DNA from 2 places in the Intestinimonas sp. RTP31139st1_F5_RTP31139_211217 genome. Region 2 is predicted to be linked to the other one. Evidence: a T-box and tRNA genes for the amino acid it is inferred to sense, from the RefSeq annotation. Region 2 holds a T-box; the other holds one or more tRNA genes.
The links. The T-box of region 2 lies ahead of ABUA09_RS02495 (glycine--tRNA ligase). A T-box ahead of a tRNA ligase gene usually reads a tRNA of that ligase, here a tRNA-Gly.

Region 1: it has a tRNA-Gly gene. The T-box ahead of ABUA09_RS02495 (glycine--tRNA ligase) is inferred to sense a tRNA for this amino acid. The anticodon was not compared.

The regions. Positions count from the first base shown of each region.
Region 1 covers NZ_JBCOAQ010000001.1:301,014-309,443, reverse strand. Annotated here, with positions in the region: gene ABUA09_RS01730 (phosphoribosylanthranilate isomerase) at 1-121, opposite strand, end outside; gene trpC (indole-3-glycerol phosphate synthase TrpC) at 118-912, opposite strand; gene trpD (anthranilate phosphoribosyltransferase) at 917-1,927, opposite strand; gene ABUA09_RS01715 (anthranilate synthase component II) at 1,932-2,498, opposite strand; gene ABUA09_RS01710 (anthranilate synthase component I family protein) at 2,495-3,973, opposite strand; tRNA gene ABUA09_RS01705 (tRNA-Gly) at 5,139-5,212, opposite strand; gene ABUA09_RS01700 (TVP38/TMEM64 family protein) at 5,723-6,403, shown strand; tRNA gene ABUA09_RS01695 (tRNA-Ala) at 6,686-6,761, opposite strand; RNA gene ffs (signal recognition particle sRNA large type) at 6,954-7,218, shown strand; gene dnaX (DNA polymerase III subunit gamma/tau) at 7,294-8,430, shown strand, end outside.
Region 2 covers NZ_JBCOAQ010000002.1:51,652-60,081, forward strand. Annotated here, with positions in the region: gene ABUA09_RS02480 (AEC family transporter) at 1-181, opposite strand, end outside; gene ABUA09_RS02485 (pentapeptide repeat-containing protein) at 267-920, opposite strand; gene ABUA09_RS02490 (LTA synthase family protein) at 1,010-2,869, opposite strand; gene ABUA09_RS02495 (glycine--tRNA ligase) at 2,986-4,404, opposite strand; T-box leader at 4,473-4,679, opposite strand; gene ABUA09_RS02500 (right-handed parallel beta-helix repeat-containing protein) at 4,813-6,045, shown strand; gene gpr (GPR endopeptidase) at 6,038-6,943, opposite strand; gene rpsT (30S ribosomal protein S20) at 7,144-7,407, shown strand; gene ABUA09_RS02515 (hypothetical protein) at 7,515-7,748, opposite strand; gene ABUA09_RS02520 (methylated-DNA--[protein]-cysteine S-methyltransferase) at 7,748-8,218, opposite strand; gene ABUA09_RS02525 (VOC family protein) at 8,258-8,430, opposite strand, start outside.

The sequences.
Region 1 (8,430 bases), on a different contig from region 2:
GCGACACATTTCGATGGCTTTTGGGAAAGTCGATGATAAAACCGCACCAGTCCGGACGCGCATCATTGACGAATTGGATGTCGCAGGGGCGGTACAGGCCGCAGATTTTGATTTTTGTCATTTCACCGCCTCCTTCATGGCCGCAAGCATGGATTCTTTGTCCGGAGAACGCATCAGCGCCTCGCCAATCAGAACTGCGTCGGCGCCAATGGCCCGCAGTGAGGCGACGTCCTCCGGGCCGGTGACGCCGCTTTCGGCTACATAGACGACCTCCGCCGGGATCAGATCCCGCAGACGGGCGGCATTGGCGAAGTCCACGGTAAAGTCCTTCAAATTGCGATTGTTGACGCCGATGATCTCGGCTCCGGCGGAAACGGCGGAGCCAACCTCCTCCGCGTTGTGGGCTTCCACCAGAGCGGTAAGCCCCAGCATTCCGCATCGCTCCAGGTATCGGGCGATGGTGCGGGTATCCAGCAGCGCGCAGATTAGCAGTACCCCGTCCGCCCCTATCGCTTTGGCCTGATAGAGCTGATATTCCTCTATAGTAAAGTCCTTGCGGAGCATGGGAAGGGAGACGGAACACCGGATCTCCTGGAAGATCTGATCCGAGCCCAGAAACCATCTGGGTTCTGTCAGGCAGGAGATGCAGTCGGCGCCGGCCTTTTCGTAGTCCCGGGCAATCTCCAGATAGGGAAAATCCGGGTCAATGACTCCCTTGGAGGGGGAGGCTTTTTTGACCTCGCAGATAAAGCTCATAGCTGGCTTTCGCAGGGCCTCCAGAAATCTGTGTCCCTGGGCGGGGCCTCTCAACTCACACATATGTGCAAGCGCGGCAAGAGGCAGCTCCGCCTGCTCCGCCGCCACCCGGCGTCTGGTATGGGCGGCAATGGTCTCTAAAATCGTCTCGGACATCCTGTCACCCCCGGGTCAGGCGGATGATCTCTTCCAGCTTCGACTTGGCTGCGCCGGAGTCGATGAGGGTCTCCGCCAGCTTTACCCCCTCCGTCACGGTGTCCGCCTTGCCGCCAATGTACAGGGCAGCGCCTGCGTTGAGGCACACAGCCTGGCGCTTGGCACCACGGTCGGTGCCATCCAAAATGGAGCGGGTGATGGCAGCGTTTTCTGCCGGTGATCCGCCGGTCAGCGCATCCTTTCCGCACCGGGCATAGCCGAACTGCTCGGGGCTCAGCTCATAGGACTGGAACCAACCGTCTTTGATCTCGCACACGGAGGTGGTCGCGCTCATGGAGATCTCGTCCAGCTTATTCTGACCGTACACGACCATACCGCGGGTAACCCCGAGCTTACTCATGACCTGGGCCAGCGGCTCCACAAGGGCCTCGTCATATACGCCCATCAGTTCCCGGTTGGCGCCGGCCGGGTTGGACAGGGGGCCCAGAATATTGAATACCGTACGGATGCCCAGCTCTTTGCGTACTGGGGCCACATACTTCATGGAGATATGGTAGTTCTGTGCGAACAGGAAACAGAAGTTCTGTTCGGCCAGGAGCCGGGCGCTGTGCTCCGGCGCCAGTGTGATGTCGACGCCAAGGGACTCCAGCACATCGGCGGCACCGCATTTGGAAGAAGCGGCGCGATTTCCGTGCTTGGCCACCGGCACGCCTCCGGCGGCGATAACGAAAGCAGAGGTGGTAGAGATGTTGAACGAATTGGCCCCATCACCTCCGGTCCCCACGATCTCGAGCGCGTCCACGTCGTGGAGCAGACGCACACAGTGGGCCCGCATCCCGGCGGCACAGGCAGTGATCTCGTCGATGGTCTCTCCCTTGATGGCCAGAGCGGTCAGAAAGGAGGCCATCTGGATCTGGCTGGCCTGGCCGCTCATGATCTCATCCATGACGGCGGCGGCGGTATCATAGGAAAGGTCCTGCCTGGCGGCAAGCTGTATAATGGCTTCTCTGATCATGGTATTATCCCTCCAAAAAATTTTTTAAAATGACAGTGCCCTGGGGCGTCAGGATCGATTCAGGGTGAAATTGCAGGCCATAAATGGGATAAACTCTGTGCTGGACCGCCATGATCTCCTGGTCCTCCGAACGGGCCGTGACACGCAGACAGTCAGGCAGACGCTCCTCCACGGCGGAGAGAGAATGATATCGGGCGGCTGGAATGACTGCGGGGAGACCGCGGAAAAGAGGACAGTCCGTGGACAGGGTCAACTGGGACTGCTTTCCATGCATGAGATGCCCGGCGTAGGACACTGCACCGCCGAAAGCCTCACAGATGGCCTGATGCCCCAGACAGACACCGAGAAGGGGGATGCTGCCCGCCAACTCCCGCACAGCCGCCTCGCAGACGCCGGCCTCCGCCGGCCGGCCGGGGCCGGGGGAGAGGATCAAATGGCTGGGGGACAAGCGGCGGATCTCTTCCACACTCAACTCATCGTTGCGCACTACCCAAATGTCGGGGTTGAGGCTGCCGACGAGCTGATAGAGATTGTAGGAAAAGCTGTCATAGTTATCGATCAGCAAAATCATAGGTCGGCCTCCTTCTGCGCCAGCTCCAGCGCCTTTACCACGGCCTTGGCTTTATTGATACATTCCAAGTACTCCTTCTCCGGAACGGAATCTGCCACAATACCCGCACCGGACCGGATAAACACTTTCCCGTTTTTTCGGAAGGCCAGGCGGATGGCGATACAGGTATCCATATTGCCGGTGAAGTCAAGATAGCCGATGGCGCCTCCATAGACGCCCCGCTTGTTGTTCTCCAGCTCATTGATGATCTCACAGGCCCGCAGCTTGGGCGCGCCGGAGAGCGTCCCGGCGGGCAGAATGGCGTCCACTGCGTCCACCGCGTCTCTATCCTCGCGAAGCACCCCCCGAACGGTGGAGCCGATGTGCATCACATGAGAAAAACGCTCGACAGACAGGTATCGCTCCACTTCCACGGTGCCGAATCGGCTGATCCTGCCAATGTCGTTTCTGCCCAGATCCACCAGCATGTTGTGCTCCGCCAGCTCCTTCTCATCGGCAAGCAGCTCCGCCTCCAGAGCGAGGTCCTCTTCTGCAGTCCTGCCCCGGGGGCGGGTGCCGGCCAGCGGAAAGGTATGGAGGATGCCGTTCTCCAGCTTCACCAGGGTTTCTGGAGAGGCGCCGGCCAGCTCGATGTCATCGCTTGTAAAGTAAAACATGTAGGGAGAGGGATTTTCCGTGCGCAGGATACGGTAGGTGTCCAGAAGGGACCCTTCAAAACCGGCCTCCAGGCGGTTGGAGAGCACGACCTGGAAGATATCTCCCTCACGGATGTACTGTTTGGCCCGTTCCACCATTGCGCAGTAGGACGCCTGGTCGAATAGGGGACGCAAAGGGGTGGTCAGATGGGCGGGGCGGCTGGGGAGGAGATTGCCGCTGTGAAGCAGGGCGTCGATGCGGTCCAGTTCCGCACAGGCGGCGGGGTAGGAGCGATCCAGGTCTCCGACATCCGCATTGACGATCAGCACCAGCTTTTGCCGGAAGTTATCGAAGGCGATGATTTTTTCAAAGAGCATCAGATCCATGTCGTGAAAGCCCTCTTGATCCTCGGCGTTCAAATGCAGGGAGGGCTCGGCGTATTTGATGTAATCATAGGAGAAATACCCCACCAGTCCGCCGGTGAACGGGGGCAGCCCCGGGAGTCTTGGACTTTTATGTTCCGCCAAAAGCCTGCGCAGCGTGCCGCCCGGGTGTGAAGCGGGGGCCTCTGCAGTTTGTGTCCCCCGCTTCAGCCGAAGAATCCCGTCGGCACAGGTGACCTCCAGCGTGGGGTCAAAGCCCAGAAAGGTATATCGGCCCCACTGCGCGCTGTCCGCCGCGGATTCCAGCAAAAAGCAGTGGCTGCTCTCGGTACGCAGGATCCGCATGGCCTGAATAGGGGTGGTAAAGTCGGAGAGAATTTCCCGGGTAATGGGAATGCTTCGAAAATCCCCCGTCCCGGCAATCTGCCTGGCTTCCTCCAAGGTTGGGTAATACATGATGCCTGACCTCCTTCATCGGGACGGCCGAAAAACAAAACGCCCGTCCCTGACATAAAACTGTCAAGGACGAGCGTTATCACACTCGCGGTGCCACCTTGATTCACGGCTGTACGCCGTGCGCTTTGCGGGATACCAACATATCCCCGGCAACTGATGTATGCCCACACATCGCGAAATACTGAGCCCTTCGGCTGTTCCTCGCGCCCTCCGTGATCCATTTGCCTGCCTGCGTTCTATCCGGCTCTCAGCCGCCCGGACTCTCTGTAAGGGCACAACAGACGTTATCTTCACATCATCGGTTTAGCTTATTAAATTTGCAATCATCATACAACTGATCCTGCCGCCTGTCAAGAAAAAATTTGCTGGCCGCGGGGTATTCACGGCCTATTTTTTAAAACAGGGAAGCGCAGGCGTCCAGAAAATTTCTGGCGGCCTCTTCCTGATGTACTATATATGATTTTTTGCAAGAATACCAGCCCCCCAGAGCCATCAGAAGGAATGGAACAAGGATGTGCTGATAACGTGCAATTTTTTCCTTAACACACGGGTAATTTGCCAGCGCAAATCCAAGATAGCACCACAGAGCGAGCATTGCAGTAAATACAAGGAATGCAACGGCAAAATCCGCTTGGAATTTTGCGACTGCGCATAAAGTATCATTAGCACGAAAATATCGTCAATATTGGTGCTTACAAAAGACAGGAGCGACGTAAAAAAGTTACTGCCGCTGATCTATAATTCCTTTCTTATCCTGCTTTCCGGGTGTCGGAACAAAAAATAAGCCTATGCACACCGAAAAAGTGTGTATAGGCTTACAGTCCAGTTCTAATCACGAAGGGTGATTGACTTTGATATCTGCCGGATATAAACTACCCCCGCCCTATACGGATAACAATTTTACAAATCACAATAGCACACACACCGGGTTTTTGCAACAAAGAATAACAGATCTGTGGCGTATACTATTTCAAGATCGCAAAACGGAGGGGACGGTTAAAAGCGATATTTCCGTGTAAAAAGGTAAAACCGCCGCGAAGCGGCGGCCCCAAACCGAAGCCCAGCAACAGCGGGTTCGGTTTGAAACGGAGGAGCAAGGGAGCGGGCGGATGACGTTTTTGCCATAGACAAAAAACGTCGGAGCAAAGCGGACTTTGCTCCGACGTGGAGCAGGTGAAGGGAATCGAACCCTCGTGTTCAGCTTGGGAAGCTGACGTTCTGCCATTGAACTACACCTGCACTTTGAATCAGCGTGCTTAGTATAGCACACTTGGACGGGGATTGCAAGATGGATTTTTCAAATTATTTAAAGTGAATCGGCATAGTTCACAATTTAGATGCAGATAATTTGTATATTATATACATATGCTCTCTTGATTTTAGAAGAAAGAGCTGTTATAATGAAGCTACAATAAAAAAGGAGGTGTTGTGAAGCATGATGTTGCAGAACATTCGAGTGCAGGCTCTGGACGTCGATGATTTGATTTTCGGTGACAGCGGAGAACAGACCGTCAGCGATCGATGATTGGCCGGACAAGGAAGCAACCACACCGTTAGGTGTGGCTTTTTTGTTACCGGGCTCATGATAGATAGATAACAGCCTGCGTGTCGCAAGGCACGGAAAGCAGCGGATGGGCCGTGAGGTCGCCCGCTGCTTTTTTTCATAAATTTTTAAGGAATTCCTATAGTGCTGCAAAGAAACCTGTGATAACCTAAGAAGGAAAGACAGATAAGAGGAGCTCGGTACATATGAAAAAGCATAGGTGGAATATTACGCTTGCGCTTACAGTATTACTGCTGGGGGGCGGCTTACTCTTCCTGTGGCAGACCGGCTTTTTTGCTGCGGCGACCTCTCTGGAAGGAATCCGGGCATATATAGAAGAGTTTTCTCCTTATTCACAGGCGGTTTTCTTTTCCGTGCAACTGGCCTCCGTCATTTTAGCGCCGATCCCCAGCAACATTACAGCGGCGGCAGGAGCGCTGCTATTTGGCATGTGGCCGGCTTTTTTGCTCACTTGGGCGGCTGTGGCCCTGGGGTCGCTCGTTGTGTTTTGTTTGGCAAGGGCTCTGGGACAAAAATTTGTGGAGCGATTTGTGAGCGAAAAGGTGTCGGAGCGTTATTTGGGCCTTATGAAAAGGAAAAGGGACGTTTTTTTATGTCTGGTGTTTTTGTTCCCTTTCTTCCCGGATGATATCATTTGTATCCTAGCTGGACTCACTGACATCAAGCGCACACGCTTTGCAATGATTGTGGTTTTATTTCGTCCCTGGGGACTTCTGGTGGCCTGTGGTGTTGGGGGATCGGTGATATCCATTCCTCTGTGGGGCATGGTATTGATAGGCATTGCCGGGGCGATCCTGTTTCTGGTGGGGCTCAAATACGGGGACAGGGTGGAGGCGTGCCTGCTTGAGCGAATGAAGAAGCGCTGAAGCAGGCGATATGAGTACTCGGACCCATGAAAAAGACACGGGTGGATTCCGGTACATCTCAGTCAAGCCTGCAAAAATCGCACAAATGGAGCAAAAAGACCTTTTGTTTGCCCAGCGTCCCTCAGAGCAGACGGTGTCTTTGCGCCGTGAATTCGAGCGGAGCGGGAATTACGCAGAGCGAATTCACTTTGGTCCACGTATTTTTAATACCAGAGAGTGGGATGTCCAACGGAAGTGGGACCCAAAAAGGAAGGCATCTGCTGTTGCAGATGCCTTCCTTTTTGGTGGACCTGAAGGGATTCGAACCCTCGACCTCTCGGATGCGAACCGAACGCGCTCCCAACTGCGCTACAGGCCCATATCAAAATTATAATCCTATATGACACACCCGATCGGAGCCGAATGCTTACTTATTATAGCATACTCCGCGATTTTGTAAAGACCTTTTTTTCGCAAAAATAAAATCCGGGATTGATAAATTGAAAGGAGTGTAGTACAATATCCTATACCGGTTTTGCTGGACCCTTGTCCGGTCCGGTGCGAAATAAGGCCGCACTAGTTGGGGAGATAGCGGTGCCCTGTACCTGCAACCCGCTACAGCAGGGATGAATCCCGGCCCCCGGAGCTGCGCTGTGTCGTCTGCCCCCGGTAAGTGGCGATGATAGATCGGTCCCGCGCAACGGGAACCCGTGAACCATGTCAGGCGGGGAACCGAGCAGCATTAAGCGGAACCTCCCGTGTGCCGCGGGGCTGCCGTTCTTGAGTTGGCTGCCAGGGTCACGGACATAGCGCAGTGTTCAAAGGCCGGTGTGCGGCCTTGTTTTGCGCCGGAATAAAAGGGAAGGGGTACGGTACGCCGCGCCCCTCTTTTTTCATTTGAGGTGATTGGATTGTACCAGGCGCTCTATCGAAAATGGCGGCCCCGCACATTTGATGATGTGGTAGGCCAGACCCATATCACCGATACACTCAAGCGGCAGGTGGCGACGGGCCGGCTTTCTCATGCTTATCTCTTTACTGGTACGCGGGGGACGGGCAAAACGACATGCGCCAAGATCTTGGCCCGAGCCGTCAATTGTGAGCATCCGGTGGACGGGAATCCCTGTAATACATGCGATTCCTGCCGCGGCATTGAAAACGGCTCCATTCTGGATGTGCTGGAGCTGGATGCAGCTTCCAACAACGGAGTGGACCAGGTACGCGCCCTGCGTGATGAAGCGGTATATACCCCGGCGGCAGTGCGCAAGCGGGTGTACATCGTGGACGAGGTGCACATGCTTTCGACCGCTGCCTTCAATGCGCTGCTGAAGATATTGGAGGAGCCCCCTGCGCATTTGATGTTTATTCTGGCCACCACGGAGCTCCATAAGGTGCCGGCGACCATCAAATCAAGATGCCAGCAGTTCTCTTTTCAGCGAATCTTGCCGGGCGATATAGCCCAGCGCCTCTTATATGTGGCGGAACGTGAGGGAATTGCGCTCACCTCCGGGGGGGCGGCGCTGTTGTCCAGACTGGCGGACGGCGGCCTGAGGGACGCGCTCTCCCTGCTGGACCAGTGTGCCGGGCCGGCGGGGCCCATCGGAGAGCAGCAGGTACTGGATGCGCTGGGGCTTGCCGGAAATCTGGAGACCGCCCGCCTGATGGGCCGCGTGGCGGACCGGGATGCCGGAGGGGCGCTGGAGGACATCGCACGGCTCTACGGAGGCGGCAAGGATATTTCTGCGATCCTGGGGGAGCTGGCTTCGCTGACAAGAGACCTGCTGATCCGAAAGACAGCGCCCAGGTCCGGCGGCACGCTTCTGAACGGCGGGTTCGATGAGACCACGATCCGGGGACTCTCAGAGAAGTTCACGGCACCCCGGCTCGTGTGGATGCTCACTGTTCTGCAAGCCGCTCTGGCAGAGCTGCCGCGCAGCAGCAACCGGCGGACGGATGCAGAACTGTGTCTGATCCGACTGTGTGACGAGCGGCTGGATGACAGCGCAGGCGGGCTGGCCGCGCGGTTGGACCGCGTGGAAGCACAATTG
Region 2 (8,430 bases):
AGAAGTCCGCCCCCGCCAGGTCTTTGAAAACCAGCGCCGGCAGCGCCGCCTTGAATACAAAGGCATTCATCTTATCGGCAAAGACTTTGTCCACAAGACCAATGCGCCGGAAGAAAAAGCCGACCGCCATCATGAGGAAGATGGGGACTGTGGCGTTGAGGCAGAAAATCAGATGTTCCAAGGGGAGGCGCCACCTTTCTTGGACTTTGACAGGAGATGAGGATGAGGCCGTGCTGCCGGGATTGGACAGATGGCCGGGGATCGGTCTACAGCTTTACCACAAGTCCCATCCGGCGGGAGAGCTCGGCGGCCTGATAGAGATCCACCACGGCGCCTTTGAGTTCATCGCAATGTTCGGAGAGGACAAGCACGTCAATGGTGCAGGTGGTCAAATCCACATGTTCCAGCGGAGTGTGGAAAAAGTTCACCTGATTCAGATCACACTGCTGAAATTCCACACCGGTAAAAGTACAGCGGCTGAAAAAGGAACCGGTGAGCGCGGAACTGGAAAAGCGTACTTCCCGCAGCCGGCTCTGGTTCCAGTTGGCGGCGGAGAAGCGTCCCTGCTCCAAAAGACCGCGCCGCATCCGGCAGTTCTGAAGCCGGACGCCCAGGGCTTTTGTCTCATGGCAGGCGAACCGCAGCCAATAACTGTTTTCAAAATTTCCACCGGAGAGGTCACAGGTGTGGAAAGTAACGTCGGAAAAAGAAGTTCCAAACCAGTCGCAGTCCGGAAGCCGGCAGTGGTCAAAGACCACATCCTGCAAAACAAGGCCGCTGAGGTCCTCCCTCTCCAGCTGGAGATCCCGGATCAAGAGGCCGGAGAGCTCCTCGTCCTCCTCCCGTGCCCTGCGGGCAAGGGCCGGAAAATCATCAACAGGCTGTGGAAATTTTGTGTGTATAGGTTCAGACTGTGCCATGGCGGCTGCCTCCTTCAAAAGGGCCGCCGGAGGATCCTATCGTCCCACGGCGGCCTTGTCTCATTTTGCGCCGCATCCCGCGGTTTTGCTCAGGATATGCTGTCATAGGCGAAGTGCCTGCGCCAGTAATACTGCAGCATGTGATAGTCGTCCACCAGAGCCTGGCCCTCCGGCGTCAAGGCGGCGGTGAGCCTGCCGCCCTCCACGTAGAGACCGGTGGGGGTGTTGATGACCGGCACCTGGTCCATCACCTGCTGGGTGGCCTGCATAAAGGCGTTCCCATCCCAGCCGCACTGGCGAAAGACCTCGTTCATCAAAAAGTTGGGGCTGATGGTGGGGCCCTGTCCGGTAAAATCCCGGTCCAGCGCCTCTTTGGCGGCATCATTGGCCCAGATGAGGTAACGGGTGGAGTAGTAGTTGTAAAACCCCTCCTCTGTGGAGAAGTCCAGATCCAACCCCATGGCCTCATATACCGCGTTGCCGTCTCCCAGCCAGGGGTTGTGGTCCCCAAAGACCACGATGACCACCGGTTCGCTCTCCCCGCGGAAATAATCGAAGAAGGCTTTCAGATTCTGGTTGGTATTATAGATCGACCCAAAGTAATTGTTCAGGATATTTCGTTCCGCATCGGTGTAATCCCCGCCCAGCACATAATCATAGCCGTCCTCCCACCAGAGTGTGTCGTCGCTGTATGGGCCGTGGCCCTGATAGGTGAGGTCATAGGTGAAAACCGGCTTGCCCAGGGCCTTGTTCGCCTCCCATAGCTGGATGAGCTCCGGGAAGAAGAGATCGTCATACCCCACGTCTCCACCTGTCATCGGCGAAAAATAGTTTTCCACAAACTTGTAGTCCTCAAAGCCCAGGTTCCGGTTGATGTTTTCCCGGTTGTAGAACCAGGCATAGCAGGGATGGGCCCCGGTGACGGTGTACCCCTGGCTCCTGAAATACCAGGGATAGGAGTTGCTGAGACTGCGGAAGGAACCCAGGCGGGAGAACCCGGTGAGAAAACAGCGCTCGGAGTCCACGGTGCCCCCGGCAAAGATATTGGTGATGAGGTTTCCCGTGACACTTTCAGCCTCCAGGGCGTGGTAGTCCTCGTACACCTTGGGATCCAGCTCTGGTACGCCGTATTTGGTAAAGTCGTCGTAGGATTCCAGCATGATGGAGAGGACCGATACCTTTTGCTCTTCCGGAATATCCGCGTCCTCATAGGCGGAGAGGATGGACTGGGCCCGTTTCTCATCATAGCCGTCGGGAGGCGCATCGGAGGCGGACTTCACACTGTAAAGAAAGGGGTAGACGAAGCCCTTGGAGGTATAGACCTGTGTGGCCGACCAGCGGTTGATGAGAGCGTAATTTTCCGTGCGGTTATTGTAGATATCGTCGCTCTGTATGAGTGCAGAGAGGGGAAAGCACAACACCAGGGCCAGGGTAAAGCCCAGATACCGCAACCTGCCGCGGGGCCGCCACCTGGCACAGAAGTGGAGTGCCGCCCAGCCCAGCACCACCAGGAGGAGGGCGGCCGCCATGGTCTTGGTCAGAAAGAGCTGGTATTTCCCCGCCATGTTGCCCGCCTCCTTGAGGAGAAGCAGGTCCTCAAACATCAAAGGATCATTGCGGAACTGAAGCTTGAACCAGCTTGCTATGGTAAGGCCCAGTACGATGACAGCGGTGATGCCGTAGCTGAGGCCGGCCCGGCCCAGAAGAAAGTAGAGCATCAACCCCAGCAGCAGCACTGGCGCCAGATTCAAAAAGGCGATGAGGGGGTGCTGAAAATAACTCAGAATCATGGCCTTGCGGTTGACGACAGCGGCAAACAGAAGTGAGAGCCCGCCGATGCCCAAGAAGCTGCAGAAGACAATCCCTATGTTCCAAAACCAGAACAGGAGCTTTTTCCACACAGGCCAGTGAGAGGGGGGACATGGCTGAAAAAGTGCAATTTTTTTCATAATATTTACCATTTCTTTACATTCGTAGAGAGAAAAAGGACATGGAGCGGCAGCCCTTGCTCTGGGCCGCCGCTCATGTCCGCTCAAAGACGGAGCTTCTGTGCAGGGTGGTCGGGTCAGAACGCCACGCCCCGGGTGATATAATCCTTCAGTTCGCTGATGGGCAGACGGACCTGCTCCATGGAATCACGATCCCGGACCGTCACACAGTGGTCGGCGGGGTTTTTTTCATCACCCACGGTCTGGAAATCCACCGTGATACAGAAGGGCGTGCCGATCTCGTCCTGGCGGCGATAGCGCTTACCGATAGAGCCGGCCTCGTCGTAGTCCACCATAAAGTCCTTGGAGAGCTGTGCATAGATATCCTGGGCGGCGGGCCCAAGCTTTTTGGAGAGAGGCAGCACAGCGCACTTGAAGGGGGCAAGGGCGGGGTGGAAGTGCATGACCACACGGGTGTCGTTCTTTTCGGCGTCCACCACCTCCTCGTCGTAGGCCTCCACCAGGAAAGCCAGCGTGACACGGTCGGCGCCCAGGGAGGGTTCGATGACATAGGGGATATAGTGCTCGTTCTTTTCCTGGTCGAAATAGGTGAGGTCCTTGCCGGAGTGCTCCTGATGCTGCTTGAGGTCATAATCGGTGCGGTCGGCCACGCCCCAGAGCTCACCCCAGCCGAAGGGGAACATAAACTCAAAGTCCGTGGTGGCCTTGGAGTAGAAGGCGAGCTCCTCCGGCTCGTGATCCCGGAGGCGCAGATTCTCATCCTTGATGTGAAGGCTCAGCAGCCAGTCGTGGCAGAAGTTGCGCCAGTACTGGAACCACTCCAGATCGGTGCCGGGCTGGCAGAAGAACTCCAGTTCCATCTGCTCAAATTCCCGGATGCGGAAGATGAAGTTACCGGGTGTGATCTCGTTGCGAAAGCTTTTGCCCACCTGGCACACACCGAAGGGAAGCTTTTTCCGGGTGGTGCGCTGGATAGCGGAGAAGTTCACAAAGATGCCCTGAGCGGTCTCAGGCCGGAGGTAGACCTCGGTGGAAGAGTCCTCGGTGACGCCCTGATGGGTCTTGAACATCAGGTTGAACTTGCGGATATCGGTGAAGTCGGACTTTCCGCAGCCGGGACAGGTCACGTTGTTGTCCCGGATAAAGGATACTAGATCCTCGTTGGTCATGGCCTCCACATTGACGTCCGTCCGGCCCTGCTCCCCGCACCAGGTCTCAATGAGCTTGTCGGCCCGGTGGCGCATTTTGCAGGCCTTGCAGTCGATGAGGGGATCGTTGAAGGTGGTCACATGTCCGGAGGCCACCCAGACTTCCGGGTTCATCAGGATGGCGGCATCCAGGCCCACGTTATAGGGATTTTCCTGCACAAATTTTTTCCACCAGGCCCGCTTTACATTGTTCTTGAGTTCCACGCCTAGGGGACCGTAGTCCCAAGAGTTGGCAAGGCCGCCGTAGATCTCGCTTCCGGGATAGACGAAGCCCCGGCCTTTGCAGAGAGCGACGATCTTTTCCATGGTCTTCTCTGTGTTTTTCATCATAAGACACTCCTCATTTCACCTTAGATAGTATGGACGAAAACCAAAAAACGCCCTGAGCCATGAAGGCTCAGGGCGAACTTCTGTCCGTGGTGCCACCTGAATTCGGGGCCTGGAGAGGCTCCGCGCTCTTGCCCCGGTAACGGCGGGGTCCGGCAGGGCATTTCCGCCCCGCGGCTCATGGGCGCCTTGGGCGCGTCCCAGGGGGCCTCACACCTTCCGGCCCCTCTCTTCTGCTGGAGATCGCGCCTACTCTTCCCGGTCATTGCCAATGTTCTGGGGTATTTTATCATCTTTTTTTCACTCCGTCAAGGCCGTTACACTTTCTTTCCGCTTTGTCATCCAAATGTAACAACTGGAGGCGGGGCCAGTGCTATACTGAAAAAAACAGAAACGGGAGGTATCCAGATGAAACGACGGCTGATGGCCATGGGGCTGCTCCTTACGTGGGCCCTTGCCTGGGGCTCCTCCGCCCTGGCGGCGGAGGAGACGGAGGTGGAGGTCACTCTGAACGGATTTGAGATAGAGTTGGAGCACCCCATTTTGGCGTGGAAGGGGAGCACGATGGTCCCGGTGGAAGAATTTTGCCGGAGCCTGGGGGGAGATGTCCAGACCGCCTCCTGGGACAGCTCTCCCCTGCCCGGCGGCATCCTGTACCGTTGGGCCGAGGACGGCTCCGGTGTGCTCACGGTGGAATGGTATGACCGGACAGTGATCCTCACGCCAGGAAAAGAGGGTGCCGCGTTCCGGGACGGAGTGCTCTATGCCCCTCTGCGCCCCCTGGCGGAGGCGCTGGGGCTCACGGTGGAGTGGACTGGCGTGGTGGAGCTCTCCTATCCCAAGCGACAGGTATATGCCGAGAGTTTGGAGGAGCTGTTCAACGCAGTGGCTCCCGATACCGAGATCGCGCTGGCACAGGGGGAGTACTCCTTCGCGGACATGGATGTGGAGGCGATCCACAATCCTTATGTCCTGGTGGATTACGACGTATTTGATACCGCCACAGGGGAATACAATACCGGGGCGGTCTATCAGGTGGTCATCCAAAATGTCCGGGACCTGACGATCACCACCGGGAATTACCCGACGCCGACCCGGATCTCTACCCCGTGGGCCTACGCAGATGTGTGGCGGTTTGAAAACTGCCGTCGGATAGAGCTGGTGTCGGGAATCGCCGTCCACGACGTGGAGCCGGGCTTTTGTGCGGGCAACTGTGTGGAGCTGGAGAACTGCCGGGATATCAACCTCCTCGAACTCACGCTGGATGGGAGCGGGGCCTATGGTCTGTGCGCCATTAACTGCCGGAATGTGGGCCTGTACAGCAGCGTCATCCAGAACTGCACTTATGGAGCGGTCAGTCTGTGGGATTCCAAGGACATAGAGCTTTTGAACTGCCGCATCCGCGACTGTACCGGGTGTTTCCACCTGCTGGAGGTCTGTAATACCTCCGATGTCCGTCTGTGGGAGTGCTACGCTATTGAGGGAAACTCCGCCGGTACTCTGGTAGAGAGTACTTACGGGAGTCAAAACGTGGTGTTTGACCGCTGCCATTTCGGAGAAAACGACTTTGGAGGGATAAACGGCTATGGCTGGCAGAGCTCCGGCGGCGCAGTGTTTGTGGACTGCACCGGGCTCAGCTGAGGAAGAGCTCCACGTCCTCCACAGTAAGGCCGCTTTGCAGAGCTAGATTGATCCCGAATCCGATGACCTTGGCCATGTCGGAGACCCTCTGATCGATATCCCGGGGCGTTACCATAAGGCTGCCGCCCTCCCCCGCCAGCGCGGCGGGGTCCAGCTCTCCCTTTCCGGCCTCCTCCAGAATATCGGCGGCCAGGGTGGCCCCGTCCACCACGGTGGGGACGCCGATGGCGATGACCGGAACGCCCAGGGTCTCCCGGTTCAGCGCCGCCCTGTGATTGCCCACGCCGGAGCCGGGGACGATACCCGTGTCGGCAAGCTGTACGGCGGTGCAGACCCGCTTGAGGCTGCGGGAGGCAAGGGCGTCCACCGCGATCACACAGGCGGGATGGATCCGTTCCGTCACCGCCCTTACCAGTTCACCGCTCTCCACGCCGGTGGTGCCCAGCACCCCGGCCGCCAGGGCGGCCACAGGGCGGAAAGCCCCGAAGTGCTCCGGCACCTGTTCCACCAAGTGGCGGGTGACCATCGTGTGGTCCGCCGCGCCTGGCCCCACCGCGTCGGGTGTGATGGCCCGGTTGCCCAGACCCACCACCAGAGCTGGAGCACCCTGGGGCAGCTTCAAAAGGCCGGAGAGCTCCCCGGCCAGCGCCTTGGCCGCGCGGGGAAAGGCGTCCTCCTCCCGCCTGGCCAGAGCGGAAAGATCCAGCGTAATATAGGTCCCCTGCGGTTTTCCCAAGGCTTGGACGCCGGCTTCATTGAGGATCTCCACCCGGGTCACCGGATAGCCCTCCCGCTCTTCCTCCCTCGCCCGCACGCCCTCCAGCTCCGTCTCGGCCTCCGCCGACTCGCTCCACAGCTCTCTGGCCTCCAAAGCCAGGTCCGTCCGCCGTTTCAGCATGGCAGCCCATCCCCCTTCAACGCAAGATATAGTAGTATCCTGCAAATTTACTTCTATTTTTAGCGTATGGGAGACAGATATTCAAAAATCGCAGAAAAAGTGAAAAAATAGGTTGCAATTTTCGGCTCGGGCTGGTAAAATAGATACCTGCACGGGCAGGACCCGTGAAATTTGAGATACCATCGGAGGAGGTGTTTGGTTTGCCGAATATCAAGTCTGCCAAGAAGCGCGTACTGGTCAACGAGACCAAGGCGGCCCGGAACAAGGCGGCCAAGTCTGCGCTGAAGACCCAGATCAAGAAGTTTGACGCCGTGGTGGCCGAAGGCAACCGCAGCGAGGCCGATAGCGTCTATAAGACCACGGTCAAGGCCATCGACAAGGCTGCTGCTAAGGGCCTGCTGCACAAGAACAACGCGGCCAACAAGAAGAGCGCCATGACCATCAAGCTGAACAAGCTGGCCTGAGTGGAACTTCTGCAAAACAAACCGCCTGCGAAAGCAGGCGGTTTTTGTGTCCCGAGACAGAAAGAAAAAGCCGCCCGAATGTAAATTCCGGGCGGCTTTTGTTTCCATCAGGTCTCGCGTTCCGTTCTGGTTAGGCACTCCAGTAGTCTGACCATCAGGGGAAGGTAGGTCCCCACAAAGAGGAAGGAGCCCAAGAGGGCTGCGGGCTTTTTCCATCGAAAGGGAACGCTTAGCCCCAAAAGGGTCCCCATGGCCAGGAGACAGACCTTCAGGGCGGCCATGTCCTCCAGATCCATATCCTTGAGCATGAGCCGCCCTGCGGCACACCAGTTTTTCAACATCAGGGGCACTCCTTTCCACGCTCCAGTTCCAATAGGGAACGTTTTAATTCCAGGCCGCCGGCATAGCCGGTCAGGGTCCCGTCCGCACCCACCACCCGGTGACAGGGAATAAAAATGGGGATGGGATTGCGGTGGTTGGCCTGTCCCACGGCCCGGACCGCCTTTGGGTTTCCCACAGCCGCTGCGATCTGCCCATAGGTCCGGGTCTCACCAAAGGGGATTGCCTCCAAGGCACGCCAGACTTGCCGCTGAAAGGGCGTGCCTCCATCCGGGGCCAGGGGGAAGGAAAAGGCTGTGCGGCGGCCCGCCAAATACTCCAGTAGCTGCCGCCGCGCCTCTGAGAGCACGGGCGTTTCGTGCTCCGCGATGCGGGGCGTCGGATCACCGGGCAGATACAGCCGGATGATATGGCCGGCTTCTCCACCGAGAAAAAAGGTCCCCAAGCGGCTGGGGACGGAGAGCAGCTCCACAGGAAACGACCTCCTTTCCACAGGGCAAAATAAGACGTCTCACAAAAAGTAACGTTTCCGGGCGAAGTGGACGATTTCCACTTCGATTCCCTCGGTGTCATAAAAAAAGAAAGCGTAGTAATCCGGGGTATATTCTGGGTAACACCTGGGTGGGGTCCGGATCCGCACGCCGGGAATGGCGCGGACCTGTGCAAAGAGACGGTCCACCTCCT